One region of the Pseudarthrobacter sp. LT1 genome, then DNA from elsewhere that is predicted to be linked to it. Evidence: riboswitches for the same ligand, from Rfam matches in the RefSeq annotation. Region 1 holds a riboswitch; each other region holds the start of a gene.

Region 1 (3,268 bases):
GACCAGGTGGTCGGCACTGCCCGTGAAGGCCCGCGGCTCGTACTGGGCAGCAGTAGCGACGGTGGCGGCGAGGGAAGCCTGGTCCTCGAAAAGCAGCGCAGTGTGGAACAGGCCTGCTTCTCCCCTGCCGGGAAGGTGCAGTCCGGGAGCCGGCGCGAGGTGGACCAACGGCCTGCCCAGGCGGCCAAGGTAGAGCCCGCCGTCCTGCTCGGCCACCACCTCAAGGCCCAGCGCACGCTGGTAGTAGTCGGTCATGACCTTCATGTCGCCCACCTTGAGCATCACGGTGCCCATGGCGAGGTCGGCAGGAAGAAGATCCTGGCTGCTGGCTGATGCGGTCATTGAAGGCTCCTAGCATTGGCGGCCGTCCCATTGGCGGCCTGTCATTTATTAAAATTACTTGAAGCTTCAATTTATTCCAAGTCCCTGCGAGCCGTTTGTCAGCGAATGATCCGCCCGCCCAGCACCACGTGCTCCAGCGCATGAATGGTCTCCGGTACCGCCCGCGGGTCTTCCCGGCATACGACGACGTCGGCGCGGGCCCCTTCCTCCACTCCGTCCGCTCCCAGCCACGTTCGTGCTGCCCAGCAGGCGGAGTCGAGGGCCACGTCCATGGGCAGGCCGGCGCCGTGCAGGGCCAGGATTTCGTCCGTGATCCTGCCGTGCCGGATCACGCTGCCGGCGTCGGTACCGGCAAAGATGCGCACGCCCGCGGCATGGGCTTCCGCCACCCGCTCGAGCCTGCGTTCCCACAGGGCGCGCATGTGCGCGGCATAGCGTGGGAACTTGGGATCCGCCTGCGCAGCAATGTCGGGGAAGGTGGCGATATTGATGAGCGTGGGCACGATCGGTACGCCCTGCTCCACGAACCGGGGCAGGTGGCGGGGCAGGAGCCCGGTGGCGTGCTCGACGCAGTCAATGCCGGCGTCCAGCACCTGGTCCAGGGTGTCTTCGGCGAAGCAGTGCGCCGTCACCCGGGCGCCTTCGTCGTGCGCCGCCTGGACGGCATCGCGTACGACGGCGGCGGGAAACGACGGCGCCAGGTCGCCGGCGCTGCGGTCAATCCAGTCGCCCACCAGCTTGACCCAGCCGTCGCCGTCGCGCGCCTGCTTGCGGACGGCCTCCACGAGGCCGTCCGGTTCAACTTCCTCAGCGAAGCCCCGCAGGTAGCGGCGCGTCCGGGCGATATGGCGCCCGGCACGGATCAACACCGGGAAGTCCCTGCCACCCTGCATCCAGCGGGTATCCGCCGGCGAGCCGGCGTCCCGGACCAGGAGGGTTCCGGCGTTGAGGTCCGCCTGCGCCTGGTCCCTGGCGGCTGCGGGCTCCACAGGGCCTGCGGGGCCCAGGCCGATGTGGCAGTGGGCGTCCACGAAGCCCGGCAGGACCCAGCCGTCGAGTATCCGGCCGGGAGGAGTGTCCGGCTTGTTGAACGTGAGCCTTCCGTCCACCGACCAAAGTCCATGCCGCACCCGGTCCGGTGCGGTCAGGACGGGTCCACGGAAGTGGATGATGTCTGCCATGGCGCTCCTTTCGATGCCCGGTCAGGCTAGCACCGCAATTATGACAAGCCCGGTTCAGGGGCCTGTGGTAGCTTCGTTCCTGACCACACGGGTGCCCTTGCAGGGGCTGAGATCGGGCTGACGCAGCCTGCGACCGTTGAACCTGTCCGGGTAATGCCGGCGAAGGAAGTGAGTATTCCCTTGAGTACGCAAAACACCCAGTTGAACCCTGCCCTGCTGCCGTCCGCCGGGGAGCCCGGCGACGCATCGGAACAGCCCGTGACCCAGTCCCTGAAGTCCCATTCCCTCGCCTACCTTGCGGATGAGGCGTCCGGGATCCGGGTACCTGTGACGGAAATTGCCCTTGAACCGTCACCCAACGGCCAGCCGAACGCACCCTTCCGGACTTACCGGACTGCGGGGCCCGGCAGCGACCCCGTCCGCGGGCTGCAGCCCTTCCGCTCAGGGTGGATCGCGGCGCGCGGGGACACCGAGCCCTACGGCGGCCGGGAGCGCAACCTGCTCGATGACGGCCGGTCGGCCGTACGCCGCGGCGCCGCCTCCGCGGAGTGGAAGGGCGCACAGCCGGTGCCCCGCCGCGCCGTCGACGGCCGGACGGTGACGCAGATGCACTATGCCCGGCAGGGAATCGTCACTCAGGAAATGCGGTTCGTGGCGCTGCGCGAAAACTGCGACGTTGAGCTGGTCCGCAGCGAGGTTGCTGCCGGCAGGGCCATCATCCCGAACAACATCAACCATCCGGAATCCGAGCCGATGATCATTGGCAAGGCTTTCCTGGTGAAGATCAACGCGAACATTGGCAACTCTGCGGTGACGAGCTCCATCGCGGAGGAGGTGGACAAGCTGCAGTGGGCCACCCAGTGGGGTGCCGACACCGTCATGGACCTCTCCACCGGCGACGACATCCACACCACGCGGGAGTGGATCATCCGCAACTCCCCCGTGCCGATCGGGACGGTGCCGATCTACCAGGCGCTGGAAAAGGTCAACGGCGAGGCCAACGCCCTCACCTGGGAGATCTTCCGGGACACGGTGATCGAACAGTGCGAACAGGGTGTGGACTACATGACCATCCACGCTGGCGTGCTGCTCCGCTATGTTCCGCTGACCGCCAACCGCGTCACCGGCATTGTCTCGCGCGGTGGCTCCATCATGGCGGGCTGGTGCCTGGCCCACCACCAGGAGAACTTCCTGTACACGCACTTCGATGAGCTGTGCGAAATCTTCGCCAAATACGACGTCGCCTTCTCGCTGGGTGACGGCCTCCGCCCCGGTTCCACGGCGGACGCCAACGACGCCGCGCAGTTCGCGGAGCTGGACACGCTCGCCGAGCTGACGCAGCGGGCCTGGGAGTATGACGTCCAGGTGATGGTGGAGGGGCCGGGCCACGTTCCCTTCCACCTGGTCCGTGAGAACGTGGAACGGCAGCAGGAGCTGTGCAAGGGTGCGCCCTTCTATACCCTGGGCCCGCTGGTCACCGACATCGCTCCCGGCTACGACCACATCACGTCGGCAATCGGCGCCACCGAGATTGCCCGGTACGGGACAGCCATGCTCTGCTACGTCACACCAAAGGAACATCTGGGGCTGCCCAACAAGGACGACGTCAAGACGGGTGTCATCACCTACAAGATCGCGGCGCACGCGGCGGACCTGGCCAAGGGCCACCCGGGGGCGCACGAACGGGACGATGCCCTGTCCAAGGCACGGTTCGAATTCCGCTGGCGCGACCAGTTCGCCCTGTC
Region 2 (3,268 bases), 400 kb from region 1:
CACGGCGTCCGGCAGGAGGGTCTGCTCGTCCGCGATGACCTCCAGTTTCACCCAGTCGGTCTCCAGAGCCTCCCGGGCAAGTTCCGCAGTAAGGACCGCGTCCCTGGCCGTGAAGCAGCCGGCAGTGTTGGGCAGCACGCGGATCCCATGGTCCACCAGCAGCTGGAACAGCGACCCAGTTTCAGCCGTGGAGTACCGCCGCATGGCCACTGTGGTCAGGGCGGTGCCGGAGGCCAGCAGCGCTGCGCCCAGGCCGTCCAGGCTGGGTGCCCCGCCCGTGCCCATGATGAGCCGGGATCCGAGGGCGACGCCGTCAATCACCAGGGCGTCGGCGGCACCCGCGTTTCCGGCGGGGTTGATGGTGTTGGTTTCGGTCATGGCGTCAGCCTCCCTGTACTGCAGTGACAAGTTCAATATCGTCGCCCTCGGCGAGCGCGGTGGCGAACCATTGGCTGCGCGGCACCACCTGGGCATTATGCGCGACGGCGACGCCCAGTTTCCCGCCGTCCGTCGCCTGTCCGTTGGGTGCCAGCGGGCGCCCGGTGACCTGGCTGACGAGCGTGGTGATGGAGGCGCCGTCGGCCACCTCGTGCGTGTTTCCGTTCAGGGTGATGTTCACGCTGTCTCCTTGATGTGGGGTGTGGTGGCGGCTGCCGCCGGCCGGGAGAACCGCTCCGGGCTGAAGGGCGCCCAGCGGGAATCGGATGTACCGTCCAGCAGCGCCGTGCAGATGGCGGCTGCGGCGGGTGTGAGCAGGACGCCGTGCCGGAAGAACCCGGTGGCGATGATGAGTCCCGGGACGTGCCCGTCGGCAGGGTTTCCGGACCCCGGATCCACCCGCACGCGGCCCAGCAGGGGCGCGTTGTCAGGGGTACCGGGGCGGGCCCGGGCGGTGCACTCGAGCAGTTCCAGTTCGGCGACGGCGGGCACCAGCGCCTGCGCGTCCCGCAGCAGCTGGTAGACGCCTCCGGCGCTCACGGCATCGGAGAGCGCGTCCTCGCGCTGGGTTGCCCCGATCACCACGGTTCCGTCCTGCCGGGGGACGATGTAGACGGGGACGCCGTGCACCAGGCCGCGCACCGTGGAGGTCACCAGGGGCTGGAGGTGCTGCGGAACGGCGAGGCGGAGGATGTCCCCGTGGACTGGGCGCAGTGGCAGGTCGAGGCCGTCGGGCAGGCCCCCAAGGTCCCCTGCCTGCAGGCCGTTGGCCACGATGGTTTCCGCCGCCAGGACGGTGCCGCCGCCGGCGAGGCCGGCACCGGTAACCGCTCCGCCCTCCCACAGCAGGCCGGCGGCCCGGTCGGGTACGGCATACCCGTCCACCGCTCCGGCGGCGGCCCGCTCCGGGGACCTAAGTGCAGCGCCCGCGAGGGCCAACCGCAGGGCTGCCACCAGGCGCCGGGGATCCACCTGGTGGTCTGCGGGTGTGTCCAGGGCGCAGGCGATGGCGGGACTGAGCAGCGGTTCGCGTTTGCGGGCTTCGCGCACGGCCAGGGGCTCCACCCCCAGTCCGTTGGCCTGTTGTACCGCGCGGAGGTCCATCAGCGCGCGGCGGTCCGCGGCGTCGGCACCCACGGCGAGTGTCGGCGTCGTCAGGTATCCGCAATCCGCCCCCGTCGCGCCGGCGATCCCCGCCGCGAACCCGGGCCAGCGGGACGATGCCTCAAGCATCAGTTCCAGGAGGTCCTCCTCCTGGTAGTGAAGTTCGCTGACCGGGGCAAGCATGCCCGCGGCGGCCCAGCTGGCACCGTTTCCGGGTGCGTCATCGATCAAGGCAACGGAGCGTCCGGAACGCTGCGCCTCCCAGGCGATGCCATGGCCCACCACTCCCCCGCCGATGACGGCGACGTCGGCCCGGACGGTGGACTGGATGCCGGTATGGGCGGGCCCGGGGACATTGTCAACGGGGTTGCGCATGTGGTTCCTTCCCTACGCCGGCATTAACCGGATCAGGTCAAGCGGTCGGCTCTGACGCCCTCTCAGCCCGGCGCTTTGTGACAGCTGCCGCAGGCTCCCGCAGTACCTGCCCAGTTTAGAGGAACTAGGCTTGCAGGCATGAATGTGTCCGCCTCATCCCTGCCCGCCGGCCCCCACGCTCCAGCCACCGCGGCCCTCACCGCCGAAGTTGCCAACGCCGGCCACAGCGACGCCCTCAAGGCAGCCCGCCTGTACCTCTGCACCGGCGCACGGACGGCGCGCGGCGATTTCGCAGAGTTCATTGACGCCGCGTTTGCCGGCGGCGTGGACATCATCCAGCTGCGCGACAAGACCATCGAGGCCGCAGAGGAACTGGACCTCCTGGCGGTCCTGAAGGAAACAGCGGTACGCCACGGCCGGCTGTGGGCCGTCAACGACCGTGCGGACATCGCCGTGCTGTCCGGGGCACCGGTGTTCCACATTGGCCAGAAGGACCTTCCGCTGCCGGCAGCACGGACGCTGGTCAACGGAAACGCGGCCATTGGACTCTCCAGCCACACCACCGACCAGGTGGACGCCGCCTTGACCGCAACGGTTGGGCCGTCAGGGCTGGACTATTTCTGCGTGGGTCCGGTCTGGGCCACACCCACCAAGCCCGGCAGGGCCGCCGTCGGCCCTGAACTGGTGACATATGCCGCCGAAGCCTCCCGGCAGGCCGGAGATCCCGTGCCGTGGTTTGCCATCGGCGGCATCGACCACGGAAACGTCCGGGAAGTGGTGGAGGCGGGTGCCGGCAGGATCGTGGTGGTCCGCGCCATCACGGAGGCACCCGACCCCGCGGCCGCCGCCGCCTCCCTTCTCGACGCGCTGGACGGCACCGGCTCCTGAGCCTGCTTAATTCCGGGACTTGGGGATACGCTGATTTTTGTGTCACATCATCGGTTGGCCCCCAACGTCCATGACCACAAGAACGCCCTGGAAGAGGCGCTGGGCCTGCTGCGGACGGAACTTGAACTGCCGGGGCCGTACCCCGCCGAAGCAGTGGAAGACGCCCGGGCCGCCATCGCGGCGCTGAAACTGCCGTCATACGACCTGACCGCCGTCGAGTTCGTGACCATCGATCCGGCGTCCTCCACGGACCTGGACCAGGCAGTGTTCATCGAACGGGACGGAAACGGCTACCGGGTCATGTACGCCATCGCCGACGTTCCGGCGTTTGTTGCTCCGGGCGGCCCGCTGGACGCCGAAACCCGGCGCCGCGGACAGACGTTCTACGCCCCGGACGGCCGGATCCCGCTGCACCCCGAGGTGATCAGCGAGGGCGCCGGAAGCCTGTTGCCCGGCCAGGAGT
Region 3 (3,268 bases), 1.5 Mb from region 1:
GGCGTTCGCGGGAGACGCCCAGCTGCTCTGCGGCCAGCAGGAGGCTGCCTGCGCCGGGAGCCGGGACGGCGGCGCGGGCACGTGTGGCCGGCACGTACCCGGGTACCCAGACGCCCGCTGCGGCGAGCATGCTCCGCGCCTCCGTAAGTACTCGGTCCGGCGGCCCGTCCAGGAGCACTGCAGGATCGGCGGCGGAGCCCGGCTGCAGGACCACGATCCGGTCCACCAGGTCCTTCCAGACGGACACCCGGTGCTCCACCACCACCAGCGTCGCCCCGGTTTTGTCCAGGGAGCGGGCCACGGCGTCGCGGACCTCCAGCACGCCGTCCGGGTCCAGGTTGGCGGTGGGCTCGTCCAGCAGGATCAGTCCGGGACGCATCGCCAGGATGCCCGCCAGCGCCAGGCGCTGCTTTTGGCCGCCGGACAGGGCCGACGTCGGGTGGTCCAGCGGGAGGTGGGCGAGCCCGACGTCGGCAAGTGCCTCGTGAACGCGCGGCCAGATGGCGTCGCGGGGCACCGCAAGGTTTTCGGCGCCGAAGGCGACGTCGTCCCCCACCCGCGACAGGACCACCTGGGTCTCCGGGTCCTGCTGCATGAGACCGGCACGGCCGCGCCGTGCCCGGGGCGGGGCTCCGTCCACCAGCAGCGAACCGGACTCGTCGGCGTCGCCTGCCTCGCCGTCGTCGTTGATGTCTCCCAGGACGCCGGCCAGGGCGTGCAGCAGGGTGGACTTCCCGGCGCCGGAAGGCCCCAGCAGGAGCACCCGCTCCCCGGGGGCGATGTCCAGGTCAAGGCCGTGGACGGCGGGCTTGGCCCTTCCGGCGTGCCGCCAGCCCCAGCCGCGGGCGGCGATGGCGGCAGGCCGGACCGTGCCGGAGGCGTCCTGGGAGGATGCCATCAGGAGAAGACGGGCTCCGTGGCAGCCTTGCGGGACGCGAAGGAGCCCAGCACGCCGGTGCGGGCCAGGCCGCGGGTGGCAAGCCAGGACAAAGCGCCAGCCAGGATGGCCCCGGAAAGGGTGGTCAGCACGATGTAGGCGAGCTTGTCCGCGCCGGAGTAGGCAATGTTCCAGCCCCACGGCGCAAACGAGTCATTCAGTCCGCAGAAGAACCCTGCCGCGGCGCCGGCCAGCAGCGATACGGGCAGGTTGAACTTGCGGTAGACGAAGATCGCGAAAATGATTTCCGCGCCCAGGCCCTGGATGAAACCCGAGAAGAGGACCGAGGCGCCGTACTGGGAACCCATCAGCAGTTCGCCGGTTGCGGCTACAGTCTCGCAGAACAGGGCGGCTCCGGGCTTGCGGATGATGAGCATGCCCAGCACCCCGGGAATCATCCAGCCGCCGGCGAGCAGTCCGGTCAGGGGCGGGTAGGCGGCGTTCATGGGGGCGGACAGTGCGGCGGCACCCTGGTCCCATGCCCAGAAGATGACGCCGCCCGCGATGGCCACCAGCGCGGCGACGACGATGTCCACGACGCGCCAGGACTTACTGGTGGTCTTCTTGATTGCTGCAGTGCTCATGTGATCCTCCTGGGAAACAGGAGGGGAAAGTGGACCCGGGTGCAGGCCTGTGGCCGTGCATCCGCGACACTTTGAGAACTCGACTCCCTTGCGCCGGTACTAACCGGATCAGGTTCGAGGGTCTGCGGCTGTCCGCACTCTCAGCGCCCACCTGCGGTGCCCGGCCTGTGCCAGGATGCCCGACGGCGGCGCTCCCCTGTCGTTTTTAGTGTTGCTTGTGGTTGGGTAACGCTGTCTATTTTGCCCAGTTGGGCGTGGTCAAGTTTACACCTGGCAGGAGTAGATTGAGGGCCATGACCGCCAATCCACCGGATGTAACCGGGTTCGATCCTGATTCCAGCGACGCCCAGCCGGAGGGCTCACTGGAGGCGCAGATTGCCCGCATCGAGGCAGAGGTCCGTGAGCTCCAGTTCCCCGGCTTCTCGCTGGATGATTCGTTGAACCTGGGCCTGCTCCTCGTTGAACTGGGCAAGGAGCGGTCATTGCCCATCGCCATCGACATCGCCAAGGGTGACCAGGTGCTGTTCCATGTCGCACTTCCGGGCGCCACGCCCGACAACGGCCACTGGATCCGGGCCAAGCAGCGCACTGCCCTGCGGTACGAGGTGCCCTCCCTCCTGGTGGGACTGCGCGGCCGGCTGGGCGGCGGCCGGATCGAGGACAACGCCTGGTTCGACCAGTCCCGCTATGCGGCACACGGGGGCGCGTTTCCGATCCAGGTCACGGGCGTTGGTGTGGTGGCTTCCGTGGCGGTGTCCGGCTTGCCGCAGCTTCAGGACCACGAACTGGCGGTGGAGGCACTGCGCGACATCCTGGGTTCGGCTCTGGACGAGTAGCGCCGGCTGACCCGGCGCAGCGGGACACGCACCGGTACTTGCCAAGCGGCCCCGGGCTGCTTAGCTTTTATTAGTAATCATGCTTACTATGTTGTCCCCCGGGGTACGACCACCACAGGGAATGGGAGCACCATCGGCGGCCGTTCCCCGAACCGGCGCGGCAACCAAGGAGCACCGTGAGAATCCCGGACACCAGAGGTCCCATCAGCAGCGCCCTCTTTGCGGCCCTGTCCAAGGCCCCTGATGCTGCCACTCCGGAGCTGGACGGGCTGTACCGGCTGGTGGCGGCGCAGGTGGCGGGTACCGGTGACATCATTGCCGACGAAGACATCCAGCTGTCACTCTTTTGCCTGTACGAACTGCACTACTCGGGCCTGGACGGGGTCAGCGACGCTTGGGAGTGGGAACCGGCCCTGATCAGGGTCCGGCGACTGATCGAAGAACCCTTTGAAGCCGCCCTTCGCGCCGCCGCACGCCAAACCGCCGGTAATGTCGAACTGCCCGCCGGGATTGCCATGACCAGCGATGCCGTGGCCGACGTCCTTTTCGGCCTCGCCGCTATGGACACCGGCCCGAGCGTTTCCCGCTTCGTGGCACGGAAGGCAAGCCTGGAGCAGCTCAAAGAGTTCCTGATCCACAAATCCGTGTACCAGTTGAAGGAAGCGGATCCGCACACCTGGGCCATTCCGCGGCTATCCGGCCGGGCCAAGGCTGCCCTCGTGGAAATCCAGGCCGACGAATACGGCGGCGGCAGGCCGGAGCGGATGCACAGTGCGCTGTTTGCCCGGACCATGCGCGGGCTGGGCCTGGACGACAGGTACGGCGCCTACATCGATACCATCCCCGCCGTCTCCCTCGCGTCCGTGAACCTCATGTCGCTGTGCGGCCTGAACCGGCGGCTGCGCGGGGCC

Evidence for each region. Region 1 has a riboswitch for thiamine pyrophosphate ahead of thiC (phosphomethylpyrimidine synthase ThiC). Riboswitches for the same ligand answer to the same signal wherever they lie in the genome.
Region 2: linked by a shared signal. The riboswitch ahead of thiO (glycine oxidase ThiO) and the one ahead of thiC (phosphomethylpyrimidine synthase ThiC) in region 1 are both predicted to bind thiamine pyrophosphate.
Region 3: linked by a shared signal. The riboswitch ahead of VIK36_RS20015 (ECF transporter S component) and the one ahead of thiC (phosphomethylpyrimidine synthase ThiC) in region 1 are both predicted to bind thiamine pyrophosphate.

The regions. Positions count from the first base shown of each region.
Region 1 is NZ_CP141830.1:2,755,702-2,758,969, forward strand. It holds gene VIK36_RS12995 (VOC family protein) at 1-342, opposite strand, end outside; gene VIK36_RS13000 (amidohydrolase family protein) at 441-1,523, opposite strand; TPP riboswitch at 1,601-1,708, shown strand; gene thiC (phosphomethylpyrimidine synthase ThiC) at 1,704-3,268, shown strand, end outside.
Region 2 is NZ_CP141830.1:3,158,661-3,161,928, forward strand. It holds gene VIK36_RS14795 (thiazole synthase) at 1-378, opposite strand, end outside; gene thiS (sulfur carrier protein ThiS) at 383-619, opposite strand; gene thiO (glycine oxidase ThiO) at 616-1,917, opposite strand; TPP riboswitch at 1,910-2,028, opposite strand; gene thiE (thiamine phosphate synthase) at 2,056-2,805, shown strand; gene VIK36_RS14815 (RNB domain-containing ribonuclease) at 2,845-3,268, shown strand, end outside.
Region 3 is NZ_CP141830.1:4,252,665-4,255,932, forward strand. It holds gene VIK36_RS20010 (ABC transporter ATP-binding protein) at 1-898, opposite strand, end outside; gene VIK36_RS20015 (ECF transporter S component) at 898-1,521, opposite strand; TPP riboswitch at 1,589-1,729, opposite strand; gene VIK36_RS20020 (heme-degrading domain-containing protein) at 1,815-2,357, shown strand; gene VIK36_RS20025 (iron-containing redox enzyme family protein) at 2,534-3,268, shown strand, end outside.